Regions from separate parts of the Mesorhizobium sp. M0954 genome, predicted to be linked through region 2. Evidence: predicted binding sites of a transcription regulator. Region 2 holds the regulator's gene; the other holds the start of a gene.
What was found. Region 2 encodes LexA, which represses DNA repair genes until DNA is damaged. Its sites were predicted from a motif close to TGTTCNNNNTGTGTTCNG; they were not measured.
Positions count from the first base shown of each region.

Region 1: the regulator LexA is predicted to act here: its motif matches at 4,202-4,219, upstream of NKH93_RS20195 (YifB family Mg chelatase-like AAA ATPase).

Region 1 is NZ_JAMYNR010000014.1:82,996-91,338, forward strand. It holds gene NKH93_RS20175 (GtrA family protein) at 1-1,470, opposite strand, end outside; gene NKH93_RS20180 (glycosyltransferase) at 1,600-2,607, shown strand; gene NKH93_RS20185 (GtrA family protein) at 2,616-2,990, shown strand; gene gshB (glutathione synthase) at 3,208-4,149, shown strand; gene NKH93_RS20195 (YifB family Mg chelatase-like AAA ATPase) at 4,313-5,845, shown strand; gene NKH93_RS20200 (malate synthase G) at 5,917-8,088, opposite strand.
Region 2 is NZ_JAMYNR010000012.1:184,903-193,245, forward strand. It holds gene NKH93_RS18620 (ComEC/Rec2 family competence protein) at 1-2,387, shown strand, start outside; gene lexA (transcriptional repressor LexA) at 2,381-3,115, opposite strand; gene kynU (kynureninase) at 3,563-4,810, shown strand; gene NKH93_RS18635 (hormone-sensitive lipase) at 4,906-5,736, shown strand; gene NKH93_RS18640 (molybdopterin molybdotransferase MoeA) at 5,744-6,949, opposite strand; gene moaC (cyclic pyranopterin monophosphate synthase MoaC) at 6,949-7,455, opposite strand; gene trpC (indole-3-glycerol phosphate synthase TrpC) at 7,458-8,270, opposite strand; gene trpD (anthranilate phosphoribosyltransferase) at 8,275-8,343, opposite strand, start outside.

The DNA of each region.
Region 1 (8,343 bases), on a different contig from region 2:
GGTGGTGCCGGGCAGGCGGCCGAGTGCCGCAAAGGAGGCCATGCGCTGGCAAGCGACATCGGCGCCGTCGCCATTATCGGCGGCGGTATTGCTGTCCTCGAAGGCGACCGAGGTTGCCGCGGCAGCCCCAGTCCAGACGGCATTCACTGAAACCAGCCAGACGGCGGCCATGCGCAGCGCCACGCCGCGCGACGCGCTGGCCTCGGCCCGTTGACGCCATTTGGCAATCCAGGCGGCAAGCGGGATGACGGCGAAGGCGATCGAGAATGTCGAACCGCGTACCTGCCAGGCGCTGACGATGAAGGCCACGACAAGCAGCGCGCCGACAAGGCTGTCCTGCCGCCGCCAGCCACCGCGGCCAAGGCGAAGCGCCATCAGCATGAGCGCAATGAGCGGCGTGGCATAGCGCGCCACCACCCCGGCCGGATCTTCAGTGAGCAGCTTGAACAGCGACTGCGCCTCGTCGATGTGATCAAGCCATAGCTCCTTGAGGCGCGGATCGAGGTTGGCGTAGGGCGCTGCCAGGCATTGTGGGAACAACAAGACGACGACAGCGCCCAATAACAGGGCAAGCAGGCCAAGTGAGGCGATGCGCCATTGGCGCGTGCGGCCGGCGGGCTCGACCGACGCTATCGCCGCAAGGCCGGTTCCGGCAATCGCCGCGACGACGAACTGCACGGCCGAGAAGGCGTCGCATTGCGCCTGACCCCAGGCAGACGGCGCAATGGTGGCGACAAAGACGAGAGCGGACACGCCGGCAAAGCCGAGGCCGAAATCCCGGGCGATCAGCCTCTCGCCATTGGCGCCGAGGGCGAACAGTATGGCAACAGAGGCGCCGATGGTGGCCACATAAGGCGCGGTCTCCATGCCGACGGCCAGCATCAATCCGGCGCACAGGCCGGAGAGCAATGCCGCCGGCCTGCGCGTTGGCGCTTCAAGCAACAGGCTCAGACTGGCCATGCTCAGCATCAGCTGGATATTGTGGTGATCGAGCGCGCCAGGCGAAAAAATGCCGAGGAAATACAGTGCGGCAGCGCCGATCACGACAGCGGGCAGCACGGCGCTGTCACCGGCAAAGCTGCGCGCGGCGCGAGCCGTGAAAAATACGGTCAGGCAGAAGAGCAGCGCCGGCCACAGCACTTGCGCAACATTCTCGGCAAAGGCCGCGCTGCCGGTCAGGGCCGATACGGCGATGATGATGGCGGCGATCGGCGCATCGACCAGCCGCGACCAATGCATGACGAAACCGCCTTCCAGGCCCATCCTGTACTGGTGGAGATCGAACCACCTTTGGCCGGCCAGCATGTCGCGAACTTCGACGAGGCGCAGCAGATTGTCGTTGTCGCCGCCGGCATTGGTCAGTGCCGGGAAGCCGGCAAAGGCATTGACGGTAAGCGCCAGCGCCGTGGCAAGCAGCGCCAGCGCGATATCGGACCTCCAAATGGAGGCGCCATCGTCGGCTGTGCTCATATCGGGACCTTTGGAAGGAATACGGTGCGGTTTAAACCTAGCCTTAACAGCTTCAATAAATAGTAAAGCCGCCCGAGCGAGGCCGGCGTTTGAGCGGTCAGGGGCCTTACAGGGCATCCGGAGACGAAAATGCCACAAGAAGTGCGCCATGAGCCGAGCATCGCCGTGCTCCTGCCTTGCTACAATGAGGAGCTGACGATCGGCGAAGTGGTGCGGCGCTTTCGCGAAACGCTGCCTGCCGCAGCGATCTATGTCTACGACAACAATTCGCGCGACCTGACGGCGCTCCGAGCCCGCGCCGCCGGCGCCATCGTGGTGCGCGAGCCGCGCCAGGGCAAAGGCAATGTCGTGCGCCGCATGTTCGCCGACATCGAGGCCGACATCTACCTGATGGCCGACGGCGACGGCACCTATGCGCCGGAGGACGCGCCGCAACTGATCAACACGCTGCTGACCGAGCGCTCCGACATGGTGGTGGGCACCAGGCGCGGTGTCGCCAACGACGCCGGCAGGACAGGCCACGCCTTCGGCAACCGCATCTTCAACAGCCTCTACAAACGTTTGTTTGGCTCGGACTTTACCGATATCTTCTCGGGTTACCGCGCCTTCACCAGGCGCTTCGTCAAGAGTTTTCCCGCCGTTTCCGGCGGTTTCGAGATCGAGACCGAAATGTCGGTGCACGCCTCGCAGCTCAAATTGCCGGTCAGCGAGATCGGCCTCGACTATGGCCGCCGGCCGGAAGGCTCCTCGTCGAAGCTGTCGACCTTTCGCGACGGCGCGAAGATCCTGTGGATGTTCGCCATGCTGATGAAGGAGACGCAGCCGCTGCGTTTCTTCGGCGCTTTTTCGGTGTTCTTCCTGGCATCAAGCCTGTTTCTGATGGCCCCGGTGCTGATCGAGTTCGCCGAAACCGGGCTTGTGCCGCGCATGCCGACGTGGGTGCTGTCGGTAGGGCTGCTGCTGCTGTCGATGCTGGCGGCGGTGACCGGGGTAATCCTCGATTCGGTGTCGCGCGGCCGGGCCGAGCAGAAGCGCATCTTCTATCTGTCGATGCCTTCCGGCCGCGTCGAACGCGAACGCGCAAGTGCGCTCGCGACTTTGAAGACCGGACCGCGCAAGACCCCGCGGGCGGCTTAGAGCCGTAAATGGGACGCCTCGCCCGCTTCATTGTCGCCGGCGGCATCGGCTTCGTCGCCGACGCGGCGGCGCTTTGGCTGGTGCTGGCGACAACGCCGCTTGGCCCCTTCGCAGCCCGAATCATCTCGATCGGTTTTGCCCTGTCCGTCACCTGGCTGATCAATCGCCATCTGACCTTCTCGCCTTCCAGCCGCGGCGTCGCGCAAGAGGGCGCACGCTATGGCGGCGTCGGCATCGCCACCAGCCTCGTCAATTATCTCGTCTATTGCGCCATGCTGTTCGCGCTGCCGATGGTGCCGCCGCTCGTCGCCCTTGCGGTCGCCTCGCTGGTTGCCATGGCGCTGTCCTTCCTCGGCTATTCCAAGCTGGTCTTCGACCGCTGAACGCACATCGCATTGGGGTCTGCGCCAGAAGCGCAGCCTCATCATGACCTTGGCCGATTGGCAGAGGCCGCCGATTTCCTTATATCGCTCTCGTCGATGCATCGGCCCGAAAAATCGGAAACGATTTTCGGAAAGCACGATGCATGGATTCAAAGTGTTGGAGCGTATGTGCGTCCGGGTGGACGCACGTTTGTTGCAACTGCGCCGGAGAGCACCCATGCCCCTGAAAGTCGCCGTCCAGATGGACCACATCTCTACCGTGTCGATTGCCGGCGACACGTCGTTTGCGCTGTCGCTGGAAGCGCAGCGGCGCGGGCACCAGCTGTTCCACTACACGCCCGACCGGCTGTCGCTGCGCGAAGGCAAGGTGTTTGCCCGTATCGAGGCGATGCAGGTCCGCGACGAGAAGGGCAACCATTATTCGCTGGGCGAGAAGGTGCGCACCGATCTTGCGGAGATGGACGTCATCCTTTTGCGGCAGGATCCGCCCTTCGACATGAACTACATCACCACCACGCATATCCTCGAGCGCATCCATCCGAAGACGCTGGTGGTCAACGACCCGGCCTGGGTGCGCAACAGCCCGGAAAAGATCTTCGTCACCGAATTTCCCGACCTGATGCCGGACACGCTGATCACCAAGGACCCGCTCGAGGTCGCCGCCTTTCGCAAGGAGTTCGGCGATATCATCGTCAAGCCGCTCTACGGCAATGGCGGCGCCGGCATCTTTCACCTGCACGAGGCCGACCGCAACCTCGCCTCGCTGCTCGAAATGTTCGGCCAGTTGTTCCGCGAACCCTACATCGTGCAGCGCTACCTCAAGGAGGTGCGGGGTGGCGACAAGCGCATCATCCTGATTGACGGCGAGCCTGTCGGCGCCATCAACCGCGTGCCGGCCGAGCATGATTCGCGCTCCAACATGCATGTCGGCGGCCGCGCCGAAAAGACCGAATTGACGGAACGCGAACGCGAGATCTGTGCCCGCATCGGCCCCGCGCTGAAGGAGCGCGGCTTCATCCTCGTCGGCATCGACGTCATCGGCGACTACATGACCGAGATCAACGTGACCTCACCGACCGGCATACGCGAAGTGCAGCGCTTCGGCGGCGCCGACATCGCCAGCCTGTTCTGGGATGCCGTGGAGGAGAAGCGCAACTAGCCTCGCTTCGCGAGCGGCCGCGTTGCAAACCATTGCAGCCGTGGCGCTCAGCTGTTCCCCAAATGTTCTTGCCTTCGCCGGAAATCTGTGGTTGTCTCGGGTGACGCCGTTCGCGGCATGATCGCAAAGGCTTGGGGCAAAAGCCTGCATCTGGGGTGAAGACATGGTGGCGCGGGTTCGCACGGTTGCTTTCCAGGGCATCGAGGCCGTGCCGGTCGATGTGCAGGTGATGATCGCGCCGGGCAAAGTCAACATGCACATCGTCGGGCTGGCCGACAAGGCTGTGGCCGAAAGCCGCGAGCGGGTGCAGGCAGCGCTGCATGCATCCGGCCTGTCGATGCCGTCGAAGAAGGTCACCGTCAATCTGGCGCCGGCCGACCTGCCCAAGGAAGGCAGCCACTACGATCTGCCGATCGCCCTCGGGCTGATGGCGGCGCTCGGCGCCATTCCGGGCGACATGCTGGCCGGCTATGTCGTGCTTGGCGAATTGTCACTCGACGGAACCATCGCCGCGGTGGCTGGCGCGCTGCCGGCGGCAATCGGTGCCAACGCCGAAGGCAAGGGCTTGATCTGCCCGTTCGCCTGCGGGCCGGAAGCGGCCTGGGCCGGCAAGGACTTCGACATATTGGCGCCGCGCAGCCTGATCGCCATCGCCAATCATTTTCGCGGCACGCAGGTTCTGTCACGGCCGGAAGCCGGCATCCATGCTTCGGCGCGCGACCTGCCCGACCTTGCCGACATCAAGGGTCAGGAGACCGCCAAGCGGGCGCTGGAGGTGGCGGCAGCCGGCGGCCACAATCTTCTGATGGTCGGGCCGCCGGGATCGGGAAAGTCGATGCTGGCGCAGCGGCTGCCGTCGATCCTGCCGCCGCTTGCGCCGAAGGAATTGCTCGAAGTCTCGATGATCGCGTCGGTGGCCGGCGAACTCGGCGAAGGAAAACTCACCGACCGGCGGCCGTTCCGCGCGCCACATCATTCGGCCTCGATGGCGGCGATGGTCGGCGGCGGGTTGCGCGTGCGGCCGGGCGAGGCCTCGCTCGCCCATCACGGCGTGCTGTTCCTCGACGAGTTTCCCGAATTCTCGCCGCAGGCGCTCGATGCGCTGCGCCAGCCGCTCGAGACCGGCGACTGCATGATCGCGCGGGCCAACCACCGCGTTACTTATCCGGCACGTATCCAGCTGGTCGCGGCGATGAACCCGTGCCGCTGCGGCATGGCCGGCGAGCCGGGCTATCGCTGCCTGCGCGGCGACCGCTGCCGCACCGACTACCAGGCGCGCATTTCCGGCCCGCTGCTCGATCGCATCGATCTCAGGATCGAGGTGCCGGCGGTCTCGGCCAGCGATTTGATCCGGCCGGACCGGGCGGAGAAGAGCGCCGCCGCGGCACTGCGCGTGGCGCGGGCGCGGACGATCCAGCGTGAGCGTTTCGAACGGCTCGGCGCCACCTCCGCCACCACGAACGCGCATTGCTCGCCGTCGGTCATCGAGGAAATCGCCATGCCCGATGCCGCCGGCCTGTCGCTGCTCAGGGACGCCAGCGAAAAGCTTGGCTTTTCCGCGCGGGCCTATCACCGCGTCTTGAAGGTGGCGCGGACACTCGCCGATCTCGAGGCCAGCGAGACGGTCGGCCGCATCCATCTGGCCGAAGCGATTTCCTACCGCATGAGTTCGGAGCGGATGGCGCAGGCGGCGTGACGTTCCCCTCCCCTCAAGGGGGAGGGGGACGCCGGCGCTTACCCTTGGCCGGCGTGCATCGTGCTTTCGGTTCAGCCGTTATCCCGCGCCTTCAGCTCCAGCCGCCGTGCGTGCAGCACCGGCTCGGTGTAGCCGTTGGGTTGCACGCGCCCCTTGAAGACCAGGTCGCAGGCGGCGAGGAAGGCGATGGACTTGTCGAAATCCGGCGCCATCGGCCGGTAGAGCGGATCGCCTTCGTTCTGGCGGTCGACGATCGCCGCCATGCGTTTCATCGTCTCCATGACCTGCTCGGGCGTGCAGACGCCGTGATGCAGCCAGTTGGCGATGTGCTGCGAGGAGATGCGCAGCGTGGCGCGGTCCTCCATCAGACCGACGTCGTTTATGTCAGGCACTTTCGAACAGCCGACGCCCTGGTCGATCCAGCGCACGACATAGCCCAGAATGCCTTGCGCATTGTTGTCGAGCTCCTTCTGGATGTCTTCTAGCGACCAGTTCGGCCGCACAGCGACCGGCACCGACAAGATGTCGTCGAGTTTTGCCTTGGGCCGGCTCTTCAGCGCCGCTTGCACGGCATGGACGTCGACCTTGTGATAATGGGTGGCGTGCAGCGTCGCTGCCGTCGGCGACGGCACCCAGGCGGTGTTGGCGCCGGCCTTGGGATGCGCGATTTTCTCGGCCAGCATCGCCGCCATAAAGTCGGGCATCGCCCACATGCCTTTGCCTATCTGGGCGTGGCCGGCCAACCCACATTCCAGCCCGATGTCGACGTTCCAGGCTTCGTAGGCGGCGATCCAGGCGGCCTGCTTCATGTCGCCCTTGCGGATCATCGGGCCGGCTTCCATCGAGGTGTGGATCTCGCCGCCGGTGCGATCGAGGAAGCCGGTGTTGATGAAGACGACGCGTTCTTTCGCGGCGCGGATCGCCTCCTTGAGATTGACGGTGGTGCGCCGCTCCTCGTCCATGATGCCCATCTTGATGGTGTTTTTGGGCACGCCGAGCAGCGCCTCGACGCGGTCGAAAATCTCGACGGCGAAGGCAACTTCGTCGGGCCCGTGCATCTTGGGCTTTACGATGTACATCGAGCCGGCGCGAGAATTGGCGCGGCGCCCGTTCACGCCGATGTCATGCAGCGCGATCAGCGCCGTCAGCGCCGCATCCATGATGCCTTCCGGCACCTCGTTGCCGTCGCGGTCTGATATCGCCGGATTGGTCATAAGGTGGCCGACATTCCTGACCAGCATCAGCGAGCGGCCGGGCAAGGTCAGCGTGCCGCCATCGGGCGCGGTATAGGTGCGGTCGGGGTTGAGCCTGCGGACAAAGCTCTTGCCGGCCTTGGTGATCTCCTCCGCCAAGTCGCCCTTCATCAGGCCGAGCCAGTTGCGGTAGACCAGCACCTTGTCCTGCGCATCCACTGCGGCGATCGAATCCTCGCAGTCCTGGATGGTGGTCAGCGCCGATTCCAGCACGACATCGGCAATGCCGGCCGGATCGGTGCGGCCGATCTGGTTGTTGCGGTCGATGACGATTTCAATGTGCAGGCCGTTCTTGGTGAGCAGGACGGCTTCGGGGTCGGCGGCATCGCCGCGATAGCCGGCAAACTGTCTGAGGTCGGCAAGCGTGGTGGCGCCGGCACCCTCGCCGAGCCGCAACATGCCATTGGCGACCGAAAGCCCGTTGACGCCGGCCCATTTGCCTGTGGTGAGCGGCACCGCCTCGTCGAAGAAGCTTTTCACCCAGGCGACGACCTTGGCACCGCGCGCCGGATTGAATTTGTTGCCTCGCTCGGCGCCGGCCGTCTCCGGGATAGCGTCGGTGCCGTAGAGCGCATCGTACAGCGAGCCCCAGCGCGCATTGGCGGCGTTCAGCGCATAACGCGCGTTCATCACCGGCACCACCAGCTGCGGCCCGGCAACCGAAGCGATTTCCGGGTCGACATTTTCGGTGGTCACGCTGAACGCCGGCCCCTCGGGCAGGAGATAGCCGATCTCGCGGAGGAACGTCTTGTAGGCCTCCATGTCGACGGGCGCGCCATTGTCGCGATACCAGCGGTCGAGCTTGTCCTGCATGGCATCGCGCTTTTCGAGCAGTGCCCGGCTTTTTGGCGAGAGATCATGGACGATCGCCGAAAAACCGCTCCAGAATGCCTCCGCTTCAATGCCGGTGCCCGGCAGCGCCTCGTTCACGACGAAATCATGAAGCTCGCGGGCAATCCGCAATCCGGCGATCTCGACGCGATCGGTCATCAGGGCTTCTCCAGACGAAAGGCTAGGCCGGGCCTTTGGCATGTCACGGTGGCAGGGTCAATTCAGCTCAGGGTGAAGGTAGGGCGTTTTCGCTGCCGATCTCCCCCTTGAGGGCCCCTTGTGGGGGAGATGGCCGGCAGGCCAGAGGGGGTCGCCTCGCGTGGAAGTGCAACCTCTTCTTTGCACCAAATCGCGTCGCGCTTCATGCGAGGCGACCCCCTCGGTCGCCTTCGGCGACATCTCCCCCTCAAGGGG
Region 2 (8,343 bases):
CCCCGCCTGTCCTGCCGGCACCGGCATTGCTACCTGCTCCGCGCTTCGATGCTCCGTCGCTGCCGGCCAGCGACCCAGCAACGGTTCTCGTGCCCGCGGGCGAGCCTATCGTACGCCTGCGCAGGCGTTTCCGCCTCCCGTCACCGTCCCGTATCCGCAACAGCGTAACCACAGCGGCCGGTCTGGAACTCGACCGCGGCATCGCCTTCCTGCTGGTGCCGGTGTTCCTCGCATGCGGGGTGGTCGTTTATTTCGGGCTGTCGGTGGAGCCGGCCTTTCCACAGCCGATCGCAATCGCGCTCCTCGCGACCCTTTGTGCCGTCGTCTCGCGGTCATGGCCCAGGACGCGCCTGTGCTTCATGGTGGCGCTGCTCTGCGCGCTTGGCGTACTTGCCGCCAAGTTCGAAACATGGCGTGTCGGAACGCATATGCTCGGCTCCGAAATCTCGACGCGGCTGACGGGTCGCGTCGTATCGTACGAGTCCATGGCGAGCGGCCGCATCAGGCTGACAATCGATGTGATCTCAACCGCCAGGCCGACACTGCGCTACATGCCGGAACGGGTCCGCGTTTCGGCGATGAAGATACCGGCTGAGCTGACCGCCGGTTCCGAGATCACCGGCTATGTGCGGCTGCTGCCGCCGACCGGCCCGGTGCGGCCCGACAGCTATGATTTCTCCTTCGACAGCTATTTCGCCGGTATCGGCGGCAGCGGCTTTTTTCTCGGCAATCCGAAAATCGTGTCGTCGGACAGCATGCCGCTTGCCGCGCAGCTTTCTTCCGCGATCGAAGACGCGCGTGAATCCATCGCCGACCATATCCGCAGCCGCATCGGCGGTGCCGAGGGCGAGATTGCTACTGCGCTGATCGTCGGCGTGCGCGCCGGCATTCCCGAGGAGATCAACGAAGCGATGCGGCGCACCGGCATCTACCACATCATCTCCATCTCGGGGCTGCATATGGCGTTGGTCGCCGGCACCATCATGGCGCTGCTGCGGGGTGCCTTCGCGCTGTTTCCCGATTTCTCATCGCGACGGCCGGTCAAGAAATATGCCGCGGCCGCCGCGCTTTTTTCGATTGCGGCCTACCTCGTCTTTTCCGGCATTGTCGTGGCGGCCGAACGCAGCTTCATCATGCTGGCGGTGATGCTTATCGCCGTGCTGTTCGACCGGGCCGCGCTCACCATGCGCAACCTGGCGATCTCGGCCATCGCGGTCATCCTGGTGTCGCCGCACGAGGTGGTCGGTCCGAGTTTCCAGATGTCCTTCGCCGCGACGGCGGCCCTTGTCGGCGCCTATGCAGGCTGGTCCGATTACCGCGCCGGCAGGGCCACCACGCCGCCGCCGCGGCAGTCGCCGCTACGCTTTGCCACTCGAAAGGTCCTGCTGGGCATGTGCGGTCTGGCGATGACCTCGATCATTGCAGGGAGCGCCACGGCGCTTTTCGCCATATGGCATTTCCAGCGCGTGGCGCCGCTCAGCCTGTTCGCCAATCTGGCCATCATGCCCATCGTGTCACTGGTCGTCATGCCCTTCGCCGTTCTCAGCGCGCTGGCGATGCCGTTCGGTGCGGATGGCCCTTTTCTCTATGTCATGGGCAAGGGGCTGACGGCGATGATCGCCCTGTCCGGGTGGATCTCGGAGCGCTCGCCGATCGATGCGGTCGGGCTGATTTCGCTGAGATCCGTCCTTCTGGTGACGATCGCCCTCGTCATTGCCAGCATGGCGACGACGTGGTTGCGGCTGGCGGCACTTCCTTTTGCGCTCGCCGGCTTGCTGACGACAACGCAGACACGCATACCCGACGTATTGGTCTCGGAGGACGCACGGCTGGTCGCGCTGCCGATCGGCAGCGGTGAACTCGCGGTCAACCGGGCACGCCCGAATGAGTTCACCATCGACAACTGGAAACGCGCGCTCACATCAGAGGCTATCGTCGCGCCGGAAACACCTGGAAAGAACGACCCGCAATTCGACATTGCCGATCCGGCCGACCTACCGCCGGGCATGCCGTTCATTTGCACGGACGGCCTCTGCCTTGCCAGGCATCCATCCGGCGCGATCATCGCGCAAGCCAAGGACCGCGATACTGCGCGGCCAGCCTGCGCCTTTGCCAGCTTGATCGTCATCGACGACGCCACCGCCCATAACCCCTGCTACTACGACCGGCTGGTCCTCGTCGTCACCAAACGGCAACTGGCGCGCGCGGGAAGTGCCGCCGTCTATTTCGATCCACAAGCGGCAACACGCGCCGAGATCCGCTTCGCCGTCGAAAAATCATACCGGCCCTGGCACGTGCAGCGGAAATTTTCACGCGCGGCACGGGGCCTGCCGCCATACCGCCGGGCCGACAACCCCAAAGCCGGCGCCAAGGGCGGAGCTCAGTAGCGGCGGATCAGTCCGACGAGCTTGCCCTGCACCTTGACCCTGTCTGGTCCGAAGATGCGCGTCTCGTAGGCCGGATTGGCGGCTTCCAGGGCGATCGAGGCGCCCTTGCGGCGGAACCGCTTCAGCGTCGCTTCCTCCTCGTCGACCAGTGCCACCACGATCTCACCGGGGCTCGCCGTATCGGCATTGCGGATGATCACCGTGTCGCCGTCGAAAATGCCGGCCTCGATCATCGAATCGCCTTTGACCTCAAGCGCATAATGCTCGCCGCCCATGATCATATCCGGCGGCACCGAAATCGAATGCGTCTGGTGCTGGATGGCGTCGATCGGCACACCGGCAGCGATGCGGCCCATCACCGGGATCGAAACGGCGGCGACGACATCGTCGTCATTTCCGGCTGCGGGCACGCGCGACGATGTCGGCTTGCCTTGCCGAGGGGCGCCTTGCCCAAGACTGCCCTGGATGACACTCGGCGAGAACTTGCGTGCCGCATTGAGGCCGGGGGCGATCGAGTCAGGCAGGCGTAGCACCTCCAGCGCACGGGCCCGGTTGGGCAAACGGCGAATGAAGCCGCGCTCCTCCAGCGCCGTAATCAGCCGGTGGATTCCGGATTTGGAAGCCAGGTCGAGCGCTTCCTTCATCTCGTCGAATGAAGGCGGGATACCGCTTTCCTTCAACCTTTCGTGGATGAACATAAGCAGTTCGTGTTGTTTGCGTGTCAGCATAGCGACCCCCAACAGAATCAGAAAAACAAACCCAGAACAAACACTATCTGTTCCAGTTGTGTTCCGCAACTGTTTAAAGTTTAATGAATGCGTTAAGGCTCGGGAAACAAACGACGTCCCCTACCGGCGTACCGCATTTTCACCGCCGCGAGCCTCATCGCCTTGATTCTGCTTTCGTTTGCGCCCTTCTGGCCTCCTAGAAGGCGGCGCTGGCATCGGCCGTCGGTCGGTAAAAGGCACGGAATTGAACCCTTATCGACTGTGCGGTTTGGTCGATGCACCGTGAACGAAACGAACTCAAAACGCCAACCTCGGGTTAAGTCCCAGTTTCCACCGCCTGGTCAGGCTGCTTCTCGCCGGTGGAGCCTTGCTGCGCGCAACCAGGTAATGGAAGAACAGTCGATGCGTGTCCGGCGTTGCGTTGGATCTTGGGGGAGCAGACAAATCATGACAGGAATTCCCGATCTCGTGGCCATAAAGGCGATGGATGCCGCGGATCCGCTGCGCGCGATGCGCGACCGCTTTGTGTTGCCGCAAGGAGTGATCTATCTCGACGGCAATTCGCTAGGAGCTGCTTCACGTACCGCTTTCGATGAACTGCACAAGGCCGCGACCGAAGAATGGTCGCATGATCTCATCCGCGCATGGAACACGGCCGGCTGGTTCAACATGCCGCTTGAACTTGGCGACCAGCTCGGGCGCCTGATCGGTGCCGCGGCCGGCCAGACAGTGGTCTGCGACACGACATCGGTCAACATCTACAAGCTGCTGCACGCCGCCATGGCCATGCGACCGGAGCGGCAGGTCATCGTCGCCGAGGGCGATAGTTTTCCGACGGACCTCTACATGGCCGAGGGTGTGGTTTCGACGCGAAAAGATACGCTGCTGCGCCTCTCGGGGGTCGACGCGCCGACCATCGAAGATCTGATCGACGAACGCACCGCCGTGGTGCTGGTCAACCACGTCAACTATAAGTCGGGCGAACTGCGCGACATGCCGGCGCTGACGCGCAGGGCTCAGGAAGCCGGGGCGATGATCGTCTGGGATCTCTGCCACACCGCCGGCGCGATGCCAGTCGAGCTCGACAAGGCAAACGCCGATTTTGCCGTTGGCTGCACCTACAAATATCTGAATGGCGGCCCCGGCGCGCCTGCCTTCATCTATGCGGCTGAGCGGCATCTTTCCGACATCCAGCAGCCGCTCACCGGCTGGTGGGGCCATGCACGGCCCTTCGCCTTCGAGCCAGGCTATGCGGCCGGCACCGGCATCCGCCGGTTTCTGTGCGGCACGCAGCCGGTCCTGTCGATGCGCACGCTGAAGGGCGCGCTCGACATCTGGAACGATGTCGACATGACGGCGGTGCGCAAGAAGAGCATCGCGCTGGCGGATCTGTTCATCGAGCTTGTCGAGGCAAAGTGCGGCACTTACGGGCTCACGCTCGAAAGCACGCGCGATGGGGAAAAACGCGGCAGCCAGATTTCATTCATGCATGAGCATGGCTACCAGGTCATGCGCGCGCTGATCGAACGTGGCGTGATCGGCGATTTTGGCGCGCCATCGACCATGCGCTTCGGCTTCACCCCGCTCTATGTTGGCTATGCCGATGTCTGGCAGGCCGTCAAAGTGCTTGAGGACATCCTGCACACCAGTGCGTGGAAGGATGCGCGCTTCGCCATCAAAGCAGCTGTCACTTGAGATTGATGCGAGAGCTGGAATCGTGAGGCTGGCGACGACGCGCCGCGCGATGCTTACGGCTACGCTGCAAGGCCATATGCCAGGGAGGGCGCAGGGTGTTCGAACGTCACATTGCAGATTGGGACAACGCCTATGCCAACGGCGCCAACATAGCCGGCAGCGATCGCTGGCCGGCGGCCTGGATCGAGCCCGCGCGGATTTTCCGCGACGTGCTTTCGACCGAGGGCAGGGCGCGGCTGGACATGGCCTATGGCGACAACCCACGCAACCGGCTCGATCTTTTCCTGCCTCCCATCAAGCCCAAGGGACTCGTGGTGTTCGTCCATGGCGGCTACTGGATGGAATTCGACAAGAATTTCTGGTCGCATCTTGCCGCTGGCCCTGTTGATCGCGGCTATGCGGTGGCGATGCCGTCCTACACGCTCTGTCCGCAGATACGCATTGGCGGCATCGTCAAGGAGGTCGGCGCGGCGATCGGCAAGGCGGCGGCGATCGTTGCAGGGCCCCTGATGCTGACCGGGCACTCGGCCGGCGGCCATCTTGTTAGCCGGATGGTTACGGCGACGACGCCGCTGGCGACCGAAGTGGTCCGGCGCGTTCGTCATGTGGTGTCGATCTCGGGGGTGCACGATTTGCGCCCGATCATGCGCACCGGCATGAACGAGACGCTGGCGATCGATGAGGCCGAGGCGCAGGCCGAAAGTCCGGTGCTGCTGCGCCCGATGGACAAGGCCCGCCTGACCTGCTGGGCCGGCGGCGGCGAGCGCGCCGAATTCCTGCGTCAGAGCGCGTTGCTGGCCAACATCTGGATCGGCCTGGGTACCGCGACCAGCTCGGTGGTCGAGCCTGGCCGGCATCATTTCAACATCATCGACGGTTTGGCCGATCCAGACCATCCGCTGACCCGGACCTTGATTTCGGAGTGAGGCAGGTTCAGCGTAGCATCAGTACGTCGCAGGGGGAGCCCGCCGCCGCGGCAGGCGCGAACGGCGCGCGAACGATCAGCCCGTCGGCATCGGCCAGCATTTTCAGCATCGAGGAGTCCTGGATGCCGAACGGCGTCGCCACGAGCGTACCGGCGTCATCTATGACAACAGCCCGCAGATAATCTTGCCTGAGATCGTTGGCCTGCATGGCGGCACCGAGCCGTGCCCGACGTATATCCTGCTGAAAGGCGCGGCCGCCGAGCCGCGCCAGCAGTGGCTTCAGGAAGAGCTGAGTGCAGACCAGGCTTGCCACCGGATTGCCGGGCAGGCCGATGCAGCGAATGTCTCCCAGCCGCCCGAACATCAGTGGCTTGCCCGGCCGCATGGCGATCTTCCAGAAATCGAGCGTCATGCCTTGCCCGGTCAGCACGTCATGGACGAAGTCGTGGTCACCGATCGAGGCACCGCCCAGCGTGACGATGACGTTCGCGCCAGCCTTCACGGCCTTTTCAACCAGCGCAGCGATCGCCTCCCTGCGGTCCGGCGCGATGCCAAGGTCGAGCGCGCGCGCACCGACCGACTGTGCGGCAGCGGCGACACCATAGGCGTTGGAGGAGATGATCTGGTCGGGGCCAAGATCGCTGCCCGGCGGCAGCAATTCGTCGCCGGTGGCGATGATGGCGACCAGCGGCCGTTTGACCACGCGCACCTCGGGGTGATTGGCCGATGCCGCCAGCGACAAGGCCGCCGGGTCGAGCAGGCGGCCTTTGGGCAGCAGGACATCGCCCTTGGCGAAATCGAGCCCGAGGCGGCGGATGTTGCGCCCCTGCACCGTCCGTTCCGTCACTTCGACCCTGCCGCCACCGAGATCGCGGACGTTCTCCTGGATGACGATAGTGTCGGCGCCTTCGGGAAGCGGCGCGCCGGTAAAGATGCGCACGGCCTGCCGCTGCTGCACCGTTCCGGCAAAGCCGCGTCCGGCCGGCGCCATGCCGACCACCGAAAGCCTTGCCGGTACGGACGCGATATCGGCCGCCCGCACGGCATAGCCGTCCATGGCGGAGGCGTTGAACGGCGGCTGGGTGCGGAGCGCCACAACCGGCTCCGCCAGCACGCGGTCGGCGGCATCCAGCAGTGCGACGCGTTCGCCCGGCAGCGCTGCTGCGCCGTCCAGCAGGCGCTCGAGCGCCTCGGCAACTGGGACCAGCGCCATTATCGGCCTGCCTCGGTGGCCCCGTCTCCGGTGATCTTGTAGTCGCCGGATTTGCCGCCGGTCTTTTCGACCAGCCTGATGCCGGAGATGACCATGGCGCGGTCGACCGCCTTGGCCATGTCGTAGATGGTCAGGCAAGCGACCGAGACGGCACTCAGAGCCTCCATCTCAACGCCGGTCTTGCCGGTGACGCGGGTCAATGCTGTCACCTTCAGGCCGGGCAGCGCGGCGTCCGCCTCGATATCGACAGATATCCTGGTCAGCAGCAGCGGATGGCAAAGCGGGATCAGTTCATGCGTCTTCTTGGCCGCCATGATGCCGGCAATGCGCGCGGTGCCCAGCACGTCGCCCTTCTTGGCGTCGCCGGCGAGGATCATGTCCAGCGTCTCGGGCCGCATCGCGACAAAGCCTTCTGCGATTGCCGTGCGCACCGTCTCAGCCTTGTCGCCGACATCGACCATGTTGGCTTCGCCCTGCGCGCCAAGATGGGTGAGGGTGGCCGCCATCCTCAAACGGCCTCTGCCGGCGCCTTGCCCGTCAACAGCAGGCGCGTTGCCGCGGCCACGTCCTGCTGGCGCATCAGGCTCTCGCCGACCAGGAAAGTCGCAATTCCGCTCTGCTCCAGCCGGCGGCAATCGTCGTGCGAAAAGATACCGCTCTCGCTGACCAGATGGCGGTCGGCCGGCACCATCGCTGCCAGCCGCTCCGAGGTCTGCAGGCTGGTTTCGAAGGTCCGGAGATTGCGGTTGTTGATACCGATCAGTCGCGACGACAGCTGCAGCGCGCGTTCCATTTCAGCCTCGTCATGCACTTCGACCAGCCCGTCCATGCCGAGCCCGAACGCTGTCGCTTCGAGTTCTCTTGCCAACGCGTCGTCGACGCTGGCCATGATGATCAGGATGGCATCGGCGCCCCATGCCCTGGCCTCGTAGACCTGATAGGGGTCGAACAGGAAATCCTTGCGCAGGGCAGGCAGCTCGACGGCAGCGCGCGCAGTGGTGAGGAATTCGGGCGCGCCTTGGAAGGAGGGTGCGTCGGTCAGCACCGAAAGGCAGGCGGCACCGCCCTTCGCATAGGCCCTGGCCAGCGCCGGCGGATCAAAATCGGCGCGGATCAGGCCTTTGGATGGGCTAGCCTTCTTGATTTCGGCAATCAGCGCGAACCTGCCGGATTTGCGCTTTGCTTCAAGGGCGGAAAGAAAGCCGCGCGGCGCGTCGGCATCCGTCGCCCGTGCCTTGATCTCGGCCAGCGGGACGCGCGCCTTGGCCGCCGTGATCTCGTCGCGCTTGTAAGCCTCGATCTTGCGCAGGATGTCGGACATGGTTTTAACCGTTCGAAATCTCGATCAGCCTGTCGAGCACTTTCAGCGCGCGGCCGCTGTCGATGGCCTGCGC